3 regions of the Streptomyces sp. NPDC085460 genome follow, and region 1 is predicted to be linked to each of the others. Evidence: riboswitches for the same ligand, from Rfam matches in the RefSeq annotation. Region 1 holds a riboswitch; each other region holds the start of a gene.
The links. Region 1 has a riboswitch for cobalamin ahead of ACIGHB_RS32655 (CoA-acylating methylmalonate-semialdehyde dehydrogenase). Riboswitches for the same ligand answer to the same signal wherever they lie in the genome.
Positions count from the first base shown of each region.

Region 2: linked by a shared signal. The riboswitch ahead of cobN (cobaltochelatase subunit CobN) and the one ahead of ACIGHB_RS32655 (CoA-acylating methylmalonate-semialdehyde dehydrogenase) in region 1 are both predicted to bind cobalamin.
Region 3: linked by a shared signal. The riboswitch ahead of ACIGHB_RS21325 (prenyltransferase/squalene oxidase repeat-containing protein) and the one ahead of ACIGHB_RS32655 (CoA-acylating methylmalonate-semialdehyde dehydrogenase) in region 1 are both predicted to bind cobalamin.

Region 1 is NZ_JBITTO010000019.1:24,134-29,435, reverse strand. It holds gene ACIGHB_RS32665 (enoyl-CoA hydratase/isomerase family protein) at 1-119, opposite strand, end outside; gene ACIGHB_RS32660 (acyl-CoA dehydrogenase family protein) at 116-1,267, opposite strand; gene ACIGHB_RS32655 (CoA-acylating methylmalonate-semialdehyde dehydrogenase) at 1,264-2,763, opposite strand; cobalamin riboswitch at 2,993-3,173, opposite strand; gene ACIGHB_RS32650 (ABC transporter substrate-binding protein) at 3,284-4,198, shown strand; partial or broken gene ACIGHB_RS32645 (short-chain fatty acyl-CoA regulator family protein) at 4,207-5,302, opposite strand, start outside.
Region 2 is NZ_JBITTO010000003.1:306,300-311,601, reverse strand. It holds gene ACIGHB_RS09275 (serine hydrolase) at 1-22, shown strand, start outside; gene ACIGHB_RS09270 (precorrin-2 C(20)-methyltransferase) at 59-1,543, opposite strand; gene ACIGHB_RS09265 (precorrin-8X methylmutase) at 1,549-2,184, opposite strand; gene ACIGHB_RS09260 (cobalamin biosynthesis protein CobG) at 2,187-3,512, opposite strand; cobalamin riboswitch at 3,592-3,729, shown strand; gene cobN (cobaltochelatase subunit CobN) at 3,766-5,302, shown strand, end outside.
Region 3 is NZ_JBITTO010000008.1:20,115-25,416, forward strand. It holds gene ACIGHB_RS21300 (TetR family transcriptional regulator) at 1-247, shown strand, start outside; gene ACIGHB_RS21305 (ferredoxin) at 296-529, opposite strand; gene ACIGHB_RS21310 (aldehyde dehydrogenase) at 529-1,998, opposite strand; gene ACIGHB_RS21315 (hypothetical protein) at 2,176-2,625, shown strand; gene ACIGHB_RS21320 (MBL fold metallo-hydrolase) at 2,762-3,799, shown strand; cobalamin riboswitch at 3,826-3,966, shown strand; gene ACIGHB_RS21325 (prenyltransferase/squalene oxidase repeat-containing protein) at 4,042-5,298, shown strand; gene ACIGHB_RS21330 (SCO2322 family protein) at 5,295-5,302, shown strand, end outside.

The DNA.
Region 1 (5,302 bases):
GTGAGTGCCTCCTCGATGCGCAGCACCATGGGATGGGTGAGCGCGTTCAGTGCCCGGGGCCGGTTGAGGATCAGGCGGCCGGTGCGGCCCTCGGTGCTGACGAGGACGTCGTCGGTCATCGGAGGCTCTCCGTCAGGCCGCGCGCGACGATGACGTTCATGATCTCGTTGGTCCCTTCCAGGATCCGGTGGACGCGCAGGTCCCGGACGATCTTCTCGATGCCGTACTCACTGAGGTAGCCGTAGCCGCCGTGGAGCTGGAGGGCCCGGTCGGCGACGGAGAAGCCGGTGTCGGTGGCGAACCGCTTGGCCATGGCGCAGAGCTGCACCGCGGCCGGGTCGCCGCGGTCGAGGGCGTCGGCGGCCTGCCGCACCAGCGCGCGGGCGGCGGTGAGTTCGGTGGCCATGTCGGCGAGGCGGAACTGGAGGGCCTGGGCGTCGAGCAGTCGTGCGCCGAAGGCCTCGCGGTCGGCGAGGTGGGCGAGGCTGCGGTCGAGGGCGCTCTGGGCGCCGCCGAGGGAGCAGGCCGCGATGCCGAGGCGGCCGCCGTTGAGCGCGTGCATGGCGATGCGGAAGCCCTCGCCCTCGGCGCCGAGGCGCCGGTCGGCGGGGATGCGCACGCCGTCGAGCACCACCTGGCGGGTGGGCTGGGCGTTCCAGCCCATCTTGCGTTCGTTCGCGCCGAAGGAGACTCCCGGGTCGCCGCGTTCGACGACGAAGGCGGAGATCCCGCCGGGGCCGCCTCCGCCGGTGCGGGCCAGCACGATGTACAGGTCGGAGGTGCCCGCGCCGGAGATGAACTGCTTCACGCCGGTCAGGACGTAGTGGTCGCCATCCCGTTCGGCGCGGGTGCGCAGGGCGGCGGCGTCCGATCCGGCGCCCGGTTCGGTGAGGCAGTAGCTGCCCAGGGTCTCGGCGGCACAGAGGTCCGGGAGCCAGCGGGCACGCTGAGCGGGGCTTCCGTACCGGTCGATCATCCAGGCGACCATGTTGTGGATGGAGAGGTAGCCGGCGATCGAGGGGCAGCCGGTGGCCAGGGTCTCGAAGACGAGGACGCCGTCGGCCCGGGTCAGCCCGGAGCCGCCGTGCTCCTCCCGTACGTAGACGCCGCCGAGGCCGAGCGCGGCGGCCCTACGGAGGACGTCGACGGGGAAGTGCTTGTCCTGGTCCCAGGCCACGGCGTGCGGGGCGAGCTGTTCCTGGGCGAAGTCCAGGGTGACTTCGGCGAGGGCCAGTTGGTCCTCGGTGAGGGTGGTCACGGCGCTCATCCCATCGTCGGCATGGTGAAGCTCGAGCCCTCCTTGACCCCGGAGGGCCAGCGCGAGGTGACGGTCTTGGTCCGGGTGTAGAAGCGGATCGAGTCGGGGCCGTGCTGGTTCAGGTCCCCGAAGCCCGAGCGCTTCCAGCCGCCGAAGGTGTGGTACGCCACCGGGACCGGGATCGGGACGTTCACGCCGACCATGCCGGCGCCGACACGTCGGGTGAAGTCGCGGGCGGTGTCCCCGTCCCGGGTGAAGATCGCCACGCCGTTGCCGTACGGGTGCTCGCTCGGCAGCCGCAGGGCCTCCTCGTAGTCGGCGGCCCGTGCGACACACAGCACCGGGCCGAAGATCTCCTCCTGGTAGATCCGCATGGACGGAGTGACGCGGTCGAAGAGGGAGGCTCCCGCGAAGAAGCCGTTCTCGTGGCCGGGCAAGGTGAACCCCCGCCCGTCGACGACGAGTTCCGCTCCCTCGTCGACACCGATGCCGATGTAGCGGTTCACCCGGTCCAGGGCGTCCCGGCTGACGAGAGGCCCGAAGTCGGCGTCCGGGTCGTCGGAGGTGCCGATGCGCAAGGAGGCGATGCGCTCCTTCAGCTTCGCCACCAGCGCGTCCGCGGTCTCCTCCCCCACCGGGACGGCCACGGAGATGGCCATGCAGCGCTCGCCCGCCGAGCCGTAGCCGGCGCCGATCAGCGCCTCGGCGGCCTGGTCGAGGTCGGCGTCGGGCATCACGATCATGTGGTTCTTGGCGCCGCCGAAGCACTGGGCGCGCTTTCCGTGCGCGGCGGCGGTGGCGTAGATGTGCGCGGCGATCGGGGTGGATCCGACGAAGCCCAGAGCCTGGACGCGGGGGTCTTCGAGGAGCGTGTCGACGGCCTCCTTGCCTCCGTTGACCACGTTCAGCACGCCCGGCGGCAGGCCCGCCTCCAGGAACAGCTCGGCGAGCCGCAGAGGTACCGAGGGGTCGCGCTCGGACGGCTTGAGGATGAAGGCGTTGCCGCAGGCCAGGGCGGGTGCGGCCTTCCACAGCGGGATCATCGCCGGGAAGTTGAAGGGGGTGATCCCGGCGACGACGCCGAGCGGGGAGCGCAGTGAGTGGACGTCGATGCCGGTGCCGGCGTTGTCGGTGAACTCTCCCTTGAGGAGGTGCGGGATGCCGGCGGCGAACTCGACGACCTCCAGGCCGCGTTGAAGGTCGCCGTGCGCGTCGGCGACGGTCTTGCCGTGTTCGGCGGAGAGCAGCCGGGCCAAGGAGTCCCGCTCCCCCTCCACGAGTTGGAGGAAGCGCAGCAGGACGCGGGCACGTCGCTGCGGATTCCACCGGCCCCACTCCTGCTGGGCCGTCTCGGCGTCGGCGATCGCCGCCTCGGTGTCGGCGCGCCCGGCCAGGGGAACCCTGGCCTGGACGGCGCCGGTGTTGGGGTCGTACACGTCGGCGAAGAGACCGGACGTGCCGACGGTGTGCTTGCCGCCGATGAAATGGGTGAGTTCGCGGACCATCGAAGCCTGCTCTCGTCAGGTACGGATCCGAGGAAGGCGCGGCGAGGACCGCGAGGACGCACCGATCGGGATGCGCGCACGCGGGTGCCGCCGCGGGACAGGGGAAGGCGGGGACGCCTTCGTCGAGTCACGAACGCGGGGACAGGGCCTCGGGTTTCGGGTACTCCGCCGGATCACCAGGGCCGTGGTCACGTACCGGTGCCATGCGTGTCTGCTCCATCCTCGTGGACAACACGGAACACCCCACGGCCGGTATCCTGACTCCCGGATCAGCGCATGCTCTCCGGCCTTCCCGACGGATGGTTTCCGTCAGTGGCCTGACCTGCTGGAAGAGCACACTCCCCGGTCACAGTGGCGGGACCGCGCCGGAATCACACCGGCTTCCCTGCACCGCGGGCTCGTCACGAACATATAGTTGGACGTCCTAGTAAGTCCACCCCCACCCCGTCACGGCCAGGACGTCTGGACAGTCGACCGCGCGAGCCCGCGTGACCGGCGAGGAACCCCATAGGCTCGGACCATGCGCATCGTCTCCTTGCTGCCCGCGGCGACCGACATCGTGGCCGAGCTCGGGCTGGCCGCCGACCTGGTGGGACGGACCCATGAATGCGACTGGCCGCCGCGGGACGTGGCCGGGGTGCCGGTGGTCACCACCGCCGGGTTCTCGTCCGAGGACCTGACCAGCCGGGAGATCTCCGCGGCGGTCGGCGGCGCGGCGCACGGCGGCTCCTCGCTTTACACCCTCGACGCCAGGGCTCTCGCCGCTCTCGCGCCCGATGTCGTGCTCACGCAGGACCTGTGCGATGTCTGCGCGGTGTCCTACGAGGCTGTCTCACGCGCGGTGCGCGTCCTGGACGGCGGTTCCCGAGTCCTCAGCCTGGAGCCCCGCACCCTGGACGACGTCCTGGACTGCCTGGTCACGGTCGGTGAGCTCCTGGGCGTGCGTGAGCGGGCCGAGCGGCGGCGCGAGGAGCTGCGCGGTCGGCTGGCCGCGGTACGTGGCCTCACGGCGGGCCGGCCCCGGCCCCGGGTCGTGGCGGTCGAGTGGCTCGATCCGCTGTGGCCCGCGGGACACTGGGTGCCCGAACAGATCACCTGCGCCGGCGGCGAACCGTTCCTCGCCGCTCCCGGAGAGCACACGAAGCCGATGACATGGGAGGCCGTCCAGGCTGTCCGCCCCGACGTCCTCCTGGTCCTGCCGTGCGGCTTCCCGCCCGAACGGACCGTGCGCGAGCGCGACCTGTTGACCTCCCTCCCCGGTTGGGACGATCTGCCGGCGGTACGGTCGGGCGCGGTGTGGGTGCTGGACGGGCCCGCCTACTTCAACCGGCCGGGCCCCCGGGTGGTGCGCGGCGCGGAGGTTCTCGCGCACGTCCTCCACGGGGTCCGGGCCGGGGACCCCGTGTCGACGGCCGAGGCGTTCCCGCTCCCCTGATCCCCGGGTCAGTCCGAGGGGTCGACGACCGGATACGGGACGAAGGTGCTCGCGTTCTGGTCGATTCTGAGCGGTCGCCCGAGGGGCGGGGCCGCGCGCTGGGGGGCAGTCTAGGCGTTCGCAGACGCGGCAGCCCATGCCGATCGGGGTGGCGGCGGCCGCGTTGTCGAGGTCGAGTCCGTCCGAGTACACGAGCCGGTGGGCGTGGCGGATCTCGCAGCCGAGGCCGATCGCGAAGGTCTTTCCGGGCTCGCCCCAGCCGCCCCGGTGCCGGGTGACGGCGCGGGCCGTCCACAGGTAGCGCTGCCCGTCGGGCATGGCGGCGATCTGGACGTGGATGCGGCCCGGCGCGGCGAACGCCTCGTACACGTTCCACAGCGGGCAGGTGCCGCCGGCGCGGGAGAAGTGGAAGCCGGTGGCGGACTGCCGCTTGGACATGTTGCCGGCCCGGTCGACGCGGACCAAGGAGAAGGGGACGCCGCGCAGGCGGGGGCGCTGGAGGGTGCTCAGGCGGTGGCAGACCGTCTCGTAGCTGAGCCCGAAGCGGTCGGTGAGTCGTTCGATGTCGTACCGGAACTCCTCTGCCGCCGTGTGGAACGCCGTGTAGGGGAGGATCAGCGCGGCGGCGAAGTAGTTCGCGATGCCGATGCGCGCCAGCTGGTGGGCCGGGCCGTCCGAGGGGAAGTCCTCGGCCGCCTGCCGGTCCAGGCCGTCCCCGTACTCCAGCAGCGCGAGCTGCGTGGCGAGCCGGAAGGCGCGCTGGCCGGGGCGGAGGCGGGCGGACAACCGCAGGATGCGGGTCTTCTCGTCGTAGGAGTGCAGCCGGTCTCCCGTCTCGGTGGAGAAACGGACGCCGTGCCGGTCGGAGAGCCGCCCGCTCAGGGCACTGATGATCTCGCCGGGCCGGATGCCGATCTCCGCCGCGAGCGCCTCGGCCGCGAGATCGGTCTCGTGCAGGTAGTTCTGCCTGCGGTAGAAGAAGTCGCGGATCTCCTCGTGCGGGGAGCGCGGCAGCTCCGGATCCGATCCCCTCGGGTCCGCCGCGTCGGCGATCCGTTCGGCGAGACGCTGGTTGCGCCGCCCCAGGTCGACCAGGACCCGGGC
Region 2 (5,302 bases), on a different contig from region 1:
GACCTTCACCCGGGCGGGTTAGGGGCCCTCAGCCGTACCGCGGCGGGAGCGGAGCCCCTCAGCCGTACCGCCTCGGCGTCCAGGCGATCGTCCGCCCGTCGCCCCGCTCGACCGCCCTCGTCTGCGAGGAGCCGACGAGCAGCAGGGTCCGCATGTCGACCTCGGAGGGTTCCAGGGTCTTCAGGGTGACCACCCGCACCGACTGCTCGGGGCCGCCGACGTCACGGGCGACGACGACGGGCGTGTCGGGCGAGCGGACCTCCAGGAGGAGGTCGCGGGCCGCGGCGACCTGGTGGGTGCGGGACCTGGAGCCGGGGTTGTAGAGGGCGAGGACGAGGTCGGCCTCGGCGGCGGCGCGCAGGCGGGCCGCGATGACCTCCCAGGGCTTGAGCCGGTCGGACAGCGAGATCGTCGCGTAGTCGTGGCCGAGGGGCGCGCCGGCCGCGGCGGCGGCGGCGTTGGCGGCGGTCACGCCCGGGAGGACCCGTACGGGGACGTCCGCGTACGCCGGCTCGCAGGCGACCTCCAGGACGGCGGTGGCCATGGCGAAGACGCCGGGGTCGCCGCCGGAGACGACCGCGACCTTGTGGCCGCGGCGGGCCAGGTCGAGGGCGAACTCGGCGCGCTCGGACTCGACCTTGTTGTCGGATCCGTGCCGGATCTGGCCGGGGCGCAGGACCGGGACCCGGTCGAGGTAGGTGGTGTAGCCGACGAGCACGTCGGCGTTGACGAGCGCGCCGCGCGACTCGGGGGTCAGCCAGGGCGCGCCGGCCGGGCCGGTGCCGACGACGGTGACCTCGCCCCGTTCCCGTACGGGGGGCGCCTGGTCGATGCGGGAGGGCAGGACGGCGACCGAGAAGTACGGGACCGACCCGGGGTCCACGTCGGCGAGCCGTTCGGTCCGCTCGCCCGCCATGAACGCCCGCTCCACATAGCGGGCGTCGTCCAGGCGGCCCGCCCGCTCCAGGGCGCGCCGGACGGCGGGGAAGGTGCGGCCGAGCTTCATGACGACCGCCGAGTCGGTGCCGGCGAGGCGGGCCGTCAGCTCGTCCTCGGGCAGGGTGCCGGGGACGATCGTGAGGACCTCCTCGGCCTCGCACAGCGGCTCGCCGAGCCGGGCGGCGGCGGCGCTGACGGAGGTGACGCCGGGGATGACGGTGGTGTCGTAGCGGTGGGCGAGCCGCTTGTGCATGTGCTGGTAGGAGCCGTAGAAGAGCGGGTCGCCCTCGGCGAGGACGGCGACCGTGCGGCCCGCGTCGAGGTGGGCGGCGAGCCGGGCCGCGGCCTCCTCGTAGAAGTCGTCGAGGGCGCCCCGGTAGCCGCCGGGGTGGTCGGTGGTCTCGACGGTGAGCGGGTACATGAGCCGCTCCTCGACGTGGTCCTCGCGCAGGTGGGGCGCGGCGATGGAGCGCGCGATCGACCGGCCGTGGCGGGCCGAGTGGTAGGCGATCACGTCGGCCTCGGCGATGGCCTTCACGGCGGCGAGGGTGAGGAGGTCCGGGTCGCCGGGGCCGAGGCCGACCCCGTACAGCTTGCCCTTCATGACGGTCACTGCTGGATCTCCGGTTCGTGCGCGAGGGCGTTGAGGGCGGCGGCGGTGATGGCGCTGCCGCCGCGCCGGCCGCGGACCACCAGGTAGTCCAGGCCGAGGTCGTTGGCGGCGAGGGCGTCCTTGGACTCGGCGGCGCCGATGAAGCCGACGGGGATGCCGAGGACGGCGGCGGGCCTCGGCGCGCCCTTCGCGATCATCTCCAGGAGGTGGAAGAGGGCGGTGGGGGCGTTGCCGATGGCGACGACGGAGCCTTCGAGGCGGTCCCGCCAGAGTTCGAGGGCGGCGGCGGAGCGGGTGGTGCCCAGCTCGGCGGCGAGGGCGGGGACGGCCGGGTCGGAGAGCGCGCAGAGCACCTCGTTGTCCGCGGGCAGCCGCTTGCGGGTGACGCCGGAGGCGACCATCTGGGCGTCGCAGAGGATGGGGGCGCCGGCCTGGAGGGCGGCGCGGGCGCGGGAGACGACCGCGGGGGAGTACGCGATGTCCCGGACGAGGTCGGTCATGCCGCAGGCGTGGATCATGCGGACGGCGACCGTCGCGACGTCGGCGGGCAGGGCGCCCAGGTCCGCCTCGGCGCGGATCGTGGCGAAGGAGCGGCGGTAGATCTCGGCGCCGTCTTTCTCGTACTCGTACATCCTCAGCTCTCATTCGATCTCGTACGGGCCGCCGCGACGGCTTCGGCCAGGGCGGTACGGGGGACGGGGGCGCCGTCCAGGAGGTAGGTGCCGGAGTCCCGGGCGGTGACCTCGATCCGGACGCCGTGCGGGTGTCCGCAGCGGCGCTCGCAGCCGGAGTAGTGCACGGGCAGCGGCCCGCCGGGCGCGCGCGCCGCGTCCGCCCGCACGTCGGCGAGGGACTTGGCGCAGCCGGGGGTGCCGGTGCAGGCGGTGACGCCGGTGCGGGGGTCGGCGGGGCCGGTGATCAGGCCGAGGGCGGCGAGCGCGGGGAGCCGGTCCGCCGTCGCTCCCACGACGACCGCCCCGCGCCACGGGGTGAGCCGCACCTCGTCCCCGCCCTCGCCGAGCGCCCGCAGCCCGCCGGCGGTCAGCCGGCCGAGCGGGGCGAGGACGTGCAGGGCGCGGTCGCCGAGCGTCCCGGGCGCGGGCGGCGGCCCCGAAGGAGAGGAAGACAGGGGTACGGGCTCCGCGGTGATCCCCGCGCGGGCGAGGGCGCCGGCCCACTCCGGGACGTGCCCGGGCGGGAGCTCGCGCGGGCGCCAGGCGCCGGTGCCGGCGGCGTCGGCGGCGTCGAGGAAGGCGAGGGCGCAGGCGAGCGCGGCGGTGGCGGCGCGGGAGGCGGAGGCGGAGGAGGCGTGGCTGGCGGCGGGGACGCCGGAGGCGGCGGGGTCCGTGGTGGGGTTCTGCGCGGCGGGGGCGTCGGCGGGGGTCAGCCGGAAGGCCGTGGAGCCCGCCGTCAGGAGCGTGGCGCCGTGCGGTGCTGCGACCAAGCTCACATCGCCGCCGAGGCCGGTGACGTCGCCGCGCCCGTCGTCGAGGACGAAGAGGAAACGGCCGGAGAGGGCCGCCGCGCGGGGTTCCGCGCAGAGCGCCGCGTCCAGGGCCCGGGCCCACAACTGCGCGTCGGCGTGGCCGAGTCCGTCGAGCCCCGAGGCGGGGGAGGCGACGATGTTCCGGACCCGCTCGTGGGTGCGGGAGGGCAGCAGAACCGCGTCGTCGAGGAGCGCGGCGAGCCGGCCGCCGCAGCCCTCGGCCAGACCGCGCAGCTCGGCGTTGCCGCGCGAGGTGATCGAGAGGCCGCCGTCGCCGAGTTCCTCGGCCGCGTCGGCCAGAGCCATGAGCTGACGTGGCGTCAACCGTCCGGCGGGGAGGCGGAGTCGGGCGAGGAAACCGTCGGCTGCGGCGTGCAGCCGGAGCGCCCCCGGGCACGCGTCGCCTCGGTCCCGTATGCGAGGTTCGCCCGCTTCGGGCGGGCTGGGTGGGGTCGGCGGCATGGCGGCGAGCATACCCACGGGAAACCGGACGGCCACCGAGTGTGATCCGGCCGACTCTCCGGCTCTCTTAGGCCCGCCGACGTCACGATCTACTATGCAGATCGGCATGGGGTCCCAGGACCCCGGGGAGGAAGCCCGGTGAGAATCCGGCGCGGTCCCGCCACTGTGAGCCCGAGCCGGCGACGGCCCCGGGTGAGTCAGGAACTCCCGCCATCCACCATGACCCGGGGCGCGGACAACCCCGAGGAAGGGCCTGAGCCTCGCCATGCTCCTGCTGCTGTCGCACTCCGACACCGACCTGCTCAGTGCCCGCGCGGCGAACGCCGCCGCGCCCGAGGGCCCGGTCCCGTACCGCTTCGCCAACCCCTCCCGGCTCCCGCTCGACGACCTCCCCGGCCTGCTCGACGGCGCCGAACTCGTCGTCGTCCGCCTCCTCGGCGGCGTCCGCTCCTGGCAGGAAGGGCTCGACGCGGTCCTCGCCGCCGGAAAGCCGGTCGTCGTGCTCAGCGGCGAACAGGCGCCCGACGCCCAGCTGATGGCCGCCTCCACCGTGCCCGTCGGCGTCGCCACCGAGGCCCACGCCTACCTCGCCCACGGCGGCCCCGCCAACCTGGCGCAGCTGGCCCGCTTCCTCTCCGACACCGTGCTGCTCACCGGCCACGGCTTCGAGGCCCCGGCCGCCGCCCCCACCTGGGGCCCGCTGGAGCGCCCCGCCCGCTCCGCCGAGGGCCCGACGGTCGCCGTGCTCTACTACCGCGCCCACCACATGAGCGGGAACACCGCCTTCGTCGGCGCCCTCTGCGACGCGATCGAGGACGCGGGCGGCCGCGCCCTCCCGCTGTACGTGGCCTCGCTGCGCGCCCCCGAGGAGGAGCTGCTCGCCGTGCTGCGCGGCGCCGACGCGATCGTCACCACCGTCCTCGCCGCCGGCGGCACCAAGCCCGCCGCCGCGCAGGCCGGCGGAGACGAGGAGGCGTGGGACGCGGGCGCGCTCGCCGCGCTCGACGTGCCGGTGCTCCAGGCCCTGTGCCTGACCGGCTCGCGGGCGAACTGGGAGGAGAACGACGAGGGCCTGTCGCCGCTGGACGCGGCCAGCCAGGTCGCCGTCCCCGAGTTCGACGGCCGGCTCATCACCGTGCCGTTCTCCTTCAAGGAGATCGACGCCGACGGCCTGCCCGCCTACGTCGCCGACGCCGAGCGCGCCGCCCGCGTGGCCGGCATCGCCGTCCGCCACGCCCGCCTGCGGCACATCCCGAACGCCGAGAAGAAGCTGGCGCTCGTCCTCTCCGCGTACCCGACCAAGCACTCCCGCATCGGCAACGCCGTCGGCCTCGACACCCCCGCCTCCGCGATCGCCCTGCTGCGCCGGCTGATCGCCGAGGGGTACGACTTCGGGCCCGAGGCGGAGCTGCCCGGCCTCGTCTCCGGCGACGGCGACGAGCTGATCTACGCCCTGATCGAGGCCGGCGGCCACGACCAGGAGTGGCTCACCGAGGAGCAGCTGGCGAAGAACCCGGTCCGCATCCCGGCCGCCGACTACCAGCGCTGGTACGCCGGACTCCCGGCCGAGCTGCGCGAGCGGGTCGAGGAGCACTGGGGTCCGGCGCCCGGCGAGATGTTCCTCGACCGGTCCCGGAACCCGGAGGGCGACATCGTCCTCGCCGCGCTGCGGCGCGGGAACCTCCTCGTCCTCATCCAGCCGCCGCGCGGCTTCGGCGAGAACCCGATCGCGATCTACCACGATCCGGATCTCCCGCCGTCCCACCACTACCTCGCCGCCTACCGCTGGATCGCGGCCCGCG
Region 3 (5,302 bases), on a different contig from region 1:
CGACCGCAGCGTCAGCCCCGAGGTCGACACGGTCTCCCGCCTGACGACCGCGATCATCCTCGACGCGATGGGCGCGGAACAGCCGACGCCGGAACAGCTGTCGGCGGTCCGCGTCATCGAGCACACCTGGCACTCGGCCCTCATCACCTGGCTCTCGGGCCGTGCCTCGATCGCCCAGGTGAAGATCGACATCGAGACGGTGTGCCGCCTGATCGACCTGACGTCCCCGGAGCACGCCCGCGGCTGACCCGGGGACGTGACCTTCCCGGAGTCCGCCCGCGGCTGACCCGGGCTCTCATTCCTCGGGCGGGTAGACCGGCTCGCCGCCGTCCGCGAGGGTGATGAGGATGGCCTCCACCGGGCAGCCCTCCGCCGCCGCGAGGAGGCGCTCGCCGGCGTCGGTCTCGGCGGTGACGGGGTGGGACTGGCGGGCGGTGTCGAGGCGGAAGCCGTCGGGGGCGTGGTTGACGCACAGGCCGGAGCCGATGCAGACGCCCCGGTCGACCTCCAGGTGCCAGCGGTCGCCCATCAGTCGCCCACCGGCCCCTCGTACCCGGCCGGGAGGTGGACCATCTTGTGCTCCAGGTACTCGGAGAGGCCCTCGGGTCCGAACTCGCGGCCCAGGCCGGAGTCCTTGTAGCCGCCGAAGGGGCCGAGCATGTCGAGGCTGAAGGTGTTGACGTTGAAGGTGCCGGTGCGCACCCGGCGGCCGAAGTCGATGCCGTGCTCGACGTCGCCGGTCCAGACGCTGCCGCTGAGCCCGTACGGGGAGTCGTTGGCGATCCGCAGGGCCTCGGCCTCGTCCCCGTACGGCAGGAGGCAGACGACCGGGCCGAAGATCTCCTCGCGGGCGATCCGCATGGAGTTGTCGACGTCGCCGAAGAGGGTCGGCTCGACGTACCAGCCGCGGTCGAGGCCGTCCGGGCGGCCGCCGCCGGTGAGGACCTTCGCCCCCTCCGCCTGCCCGATGCCGATGTAGTCGAGCGAGCGCCGCTGCTGGCGGCGGGCGACGAGCGGGCCGACCTGGGTGGCGGGGTCGAGCGGGTCGCCGACGACGAGTGCGGAGGCGGCGGCGGCCAGCGCCTCGGCGATCTCCTCGTACCGGGAGCGCGGGGCGAGGATCCGGGTCTGGGCGACGCACGCCTGCCCGTTGTTCATCCAGGCGGCGGGGACGATGCCGGCGACGGCGGTGGCCACGTCGGCGTCGGGGAGGATCACCGCCGCGGACTTGCCGCCGAGTTCGAGGGTGACCCGGGTGAGGTTGCGGGAGGCGACCTCCATCACGCGCTTGCCCGCGGCGACCGAGCCGGTGAAGGAGACCTTGTCGACGCCGGGGTGCCCGACCAGGTACTCGCTGACCTCGCGGTCCGCCGGCAGGATCGACAGCACGCCCTCCGGCAGCCCGGCCTCCGCGGCGATCTCGCCGAGCAGGTACGAGTCGAGCGGGGACTCCGGCGACGGCTTGAGGATCGCCGTGCAGCCGGCGAGCAGCGCCGGGCCCAGCTTGGCGGCGGCGGTGAACTGGGGCACGTTCCACGGCACGACGGCGGCGACCACCCCGACCGGCTCGCGCCGCACGAGCAGCGGGCCGAGGACCCCGGCGCGCCGCTCCTCGAAGACGAAGTCCCGGGCCACGGTGACGGCCGAGTCCCACACCATCATCGCGCCGAGCGCCTGCGCGAGGACGGACCAGGAGTACGGGGAGCCGTTCTGCGCGCTGATCGAGCGGGCCAGCTCCTCGTGCCGGACGGCGATGGCGTCCTTGATCCGCGAGACGACCTCGATCCGCTCCTCCAGGCTCGTCCGCGGCCAGGGCCCCTCGTCGAAGGCCCGCCGGGCCGCCGCGACGGCCCGGTCGACGTCGGCGCGGGAGGCGTGCGGGACGCGGCCGATGACCTCCTCGGTGTGCGGGGAGATCACCTCGATGGCGTCGTCGCCGAGGGGGTCGGTCAACTCCCCGCCGATGAACAGCTGTCCGTGCTCCACGAGCTCGCTCATGCCGGTCGCCTCCCGGGGGGTTTCTGACGGTGTATCAGAACTGATATCAGTTCTAGTTACGCTTGGCCATACATCGACCGGCGCCTCGCACCGACCCACACCCCCGCAACACGACCGCCGGCCGCCACGCGCGCCCCACCCTGAACCGCCGACCATGATCGACCGGGAGACCACCAGATGACGCGCCGACCCCGTCGGTTCGCGGCGGGAGCCGCGGCCGCCACCGCCGTCGCGGCGGCTCTGACCGGCTGCATGGGAGCCGAGGAGCCCAAGCCTCGGCCCTCCCCCACGACATCGACCCAGGCCGTGAGACTCACGGCTCCCGAGATCCGGCCGGGACACCACCGCATCGCCTCGGGAGGCCCTCGGCGCGGCTCCTGGGATCTCGGTGACGTCACGCTCGCCAAGGGAATCTCCTGGGTGAACGTGAACTGTGTCGCCGCCGCCGGAAAGGGGAAGATCACGCTGGCCATCGATACGGTCGGAAAGTTCTCGATCGAGTGCCCCAGCCACGAGGTTCGCGTCAACGTCAACCAGCTCGACCTGGCCGAGGGGCGGCAAGGGCGCTTCCGGATCGAGACGACGGATCACATCCAGTGGATCGCCGATATCCAGATCCCTGATTGACGCCTCGCCTGGTGGGCGTGGCGCAGGTCACGAGCGGGGTGAAGTCGCACACCACAAAGGTATCTGACGGATAGTCAGTTCTCGTTATAGTGGGCGATGGCCGTACCCGCCCCCGCACGGAGAGACGAGGACGCTCATGACGCAGGTGACCGAGCACGGCGGTGGCGTCTGGTCGCTGCGCGTGCCCATCCCCGACAACCCGCTCGGCCACACCCTCGTCCACGTCCTCGACACCGACCGGGGCCCGGTCCTCGTCGACACCGGCTGGGACGACCCCGACTCCTGGAGCGAACTCACCGCCGGGCTCGGCGCGCTGGGGCTCGGCCCCGGAGACATCCACGGCGTCGTCATCACCCACCACCACCCCGACCACCACGGCCTCTCCGGACGCGTCCGGGAGGAGTCCGGCGCCTGGATCGCCATGCACGCCGCCGACACCGCCGTCGTCCGCCGCACCCGCGAGTCCGACCCCGGCACCTGGCTCGACTACCTCGCCCGCAAGCTCGCCGCCGCCGGCGCGCCCGAGGACCACCTCGCGCCGCTGCGCGCCGCCCGCTCCGGCGGCCGGATGCGGACCCTGCCCGGCCTCGGCGCCGCCCTGCCCGACCGGGACATCGTCCCCGGCGAACTCCTCGCCCTCGCGGGCCGCCGGCTCCGCGCCGTCTGGACCCCCGGCCACACCCCCGGCCACGTCTGCCTCCACCTGGAGGAGAAGCACCCCGGCGGACTCCCCGGCCACGGCCGGCTCTTCTCCGGCGACCACCTGCTGCCGGGGATCTCCCCGCACATCGGCCTGTACGAGGACCCCGACGACGCCACGGTCACCGACCCCCTCGGCGACTACCTCGACTCCCTGGAGCGGATCGGCCGGCTCGGTGTCGCCGAGGTCCTCCCCGCCCACCAGCACGCCTTCCCCGACGCCGCCGGCCGGGTCCGGGAGCTCCTCGACCACCACGAGGAACGGCTCTCCGGCCTCCTCGCCCTCCTCACCGTCCCCCTCACCCCCTGGCAGCTGGCCGAGCGCATGGAGTGGAACCGGCCCTGGGACCGCATCCCGTACGGCTCCCGCAACATCGCCGTCAGCGAGGCCGAGGCCCACATCCGGCGCCTGGTGAAGCTGGGCCGCGCGGAGGCCCTGACCGGGACCGAGCCGGTGGCGTACGTGGCGGTGTGACGCGGCTCCCACGCCGGGGAGGCGGACCTACGGGCCGGTAGAGTGGCCCGGTCGTCTTCATGCCCGAGCAGGGGAAAGCCGGTGCGATTCCGGCACTGACCCGCAACCGTGAGCCGTTCGCGAGAACAGGTGAGTCGGAACGCCCTGCCACGGGACGTGAGCGCCGGCACCGTCGAGGAATACGGCGCCGGACGCGGGCCCCGCGGGGGCGCCGAGGTCCGGTGCCCGCACGAGAGGCACACATGATCAGCGTCCGCCGCGCCGCCGCCGCACTCACCGCAGCGGCAGCCGTGCTCAGCACCGCCGCGACCGGCGTCGCCACCGCCGCCCCCTCGCCGAGCGCGTCCGCCGCGGCGCTCCCGCCCGGCCTGTACGGCAAGGGCGACCCGACCTACGACGGCGTCTGGCGCCAGTCCCTCGCCTTCCTCGCCCAGCGCGCCACCGGCTACCAGCCGGCCGACCAGGCCGTGGACTGGCTGCTCGGCCAGCAGTGCTCCGACGGCTCCTTCGCCTCGTACCGCGCGGACACCACCAAGCCCTGCGACGCCACGACCATGCGGGACTCCAACGCCACCGCCGTCGCCCTCCAGGCGCTCGGCGCGGTCCGCCGCGAGGCCGCCGACCCGACGAAGATCGACACCGCGGTCAAGACCGGCTACGGCTGGCTGCGCGGCGTGCAGAACAAGGACGGCGGCTGGAGCTACACCCCCGGCGGCCCCAGCGACGCCAACTCGACCTCCATCGTCGTCAGCGCCCTCGCCGCGTCCGGCGTCAAGCCCGGCTCGTACACCTCCGCCCAGGGCCGCACCCCCTACGACGCGCTGCTCGCGCTCGCGCTGCCCTGCTCCGAGGAGGACGGCGGCGCCTTCGCGTACCAGCCGGACAAGGCGGGCAAGCTGCTCGCCAACGCGGACGCGACCGCCGCCGCCACCCTCGCCGGGCTCGGCAAGGGCATCACGGCCGTGAAGGCCACCCCGCCGCAGGCCCCGACCTGCGTCGACCTCCCCGAGCCGACCGTCGAGCGGGCCGCCCTCAACGGCGCCTCCTACCTCGCGAAGGCGCTCGTGCAGACCGGGCACCTGACCACCCCGCCGCTGCCGGGCGCCACCGACACCGAGCCGAAGCCGGACTTCGGCAACACCGCCGACGCCGTCGTCGCCCTCGCCGCCGCCGGCACCGCCCGGCTCGCGGAGCCCGCCCTCCAGTGGCTGGAGCAGAACGCGGCCCCGTGGGCGAAGCAGTCCGGCCCCGCCGCGTACGCGCAGCTGATCCTCGCCGCCCGCGCGATGGAGGCCGACCCGCGCGAGTTCGGCAAGGTCGACCTGGTCGAGGCGCTGAACGCGACCGGCCCGACGCCCAAGACCCCCGACACCACCGCCACCGCCGCGGAGGACGAGGAGGACGACTCCTTCCTCGGCTTCGACGTCTGGTGGATCATCGGCATCGGCATGGTCGTCGGCGTCGGCATCGGCTTCCTCCTGAGCGGCCGCAAGAAGTGACGCG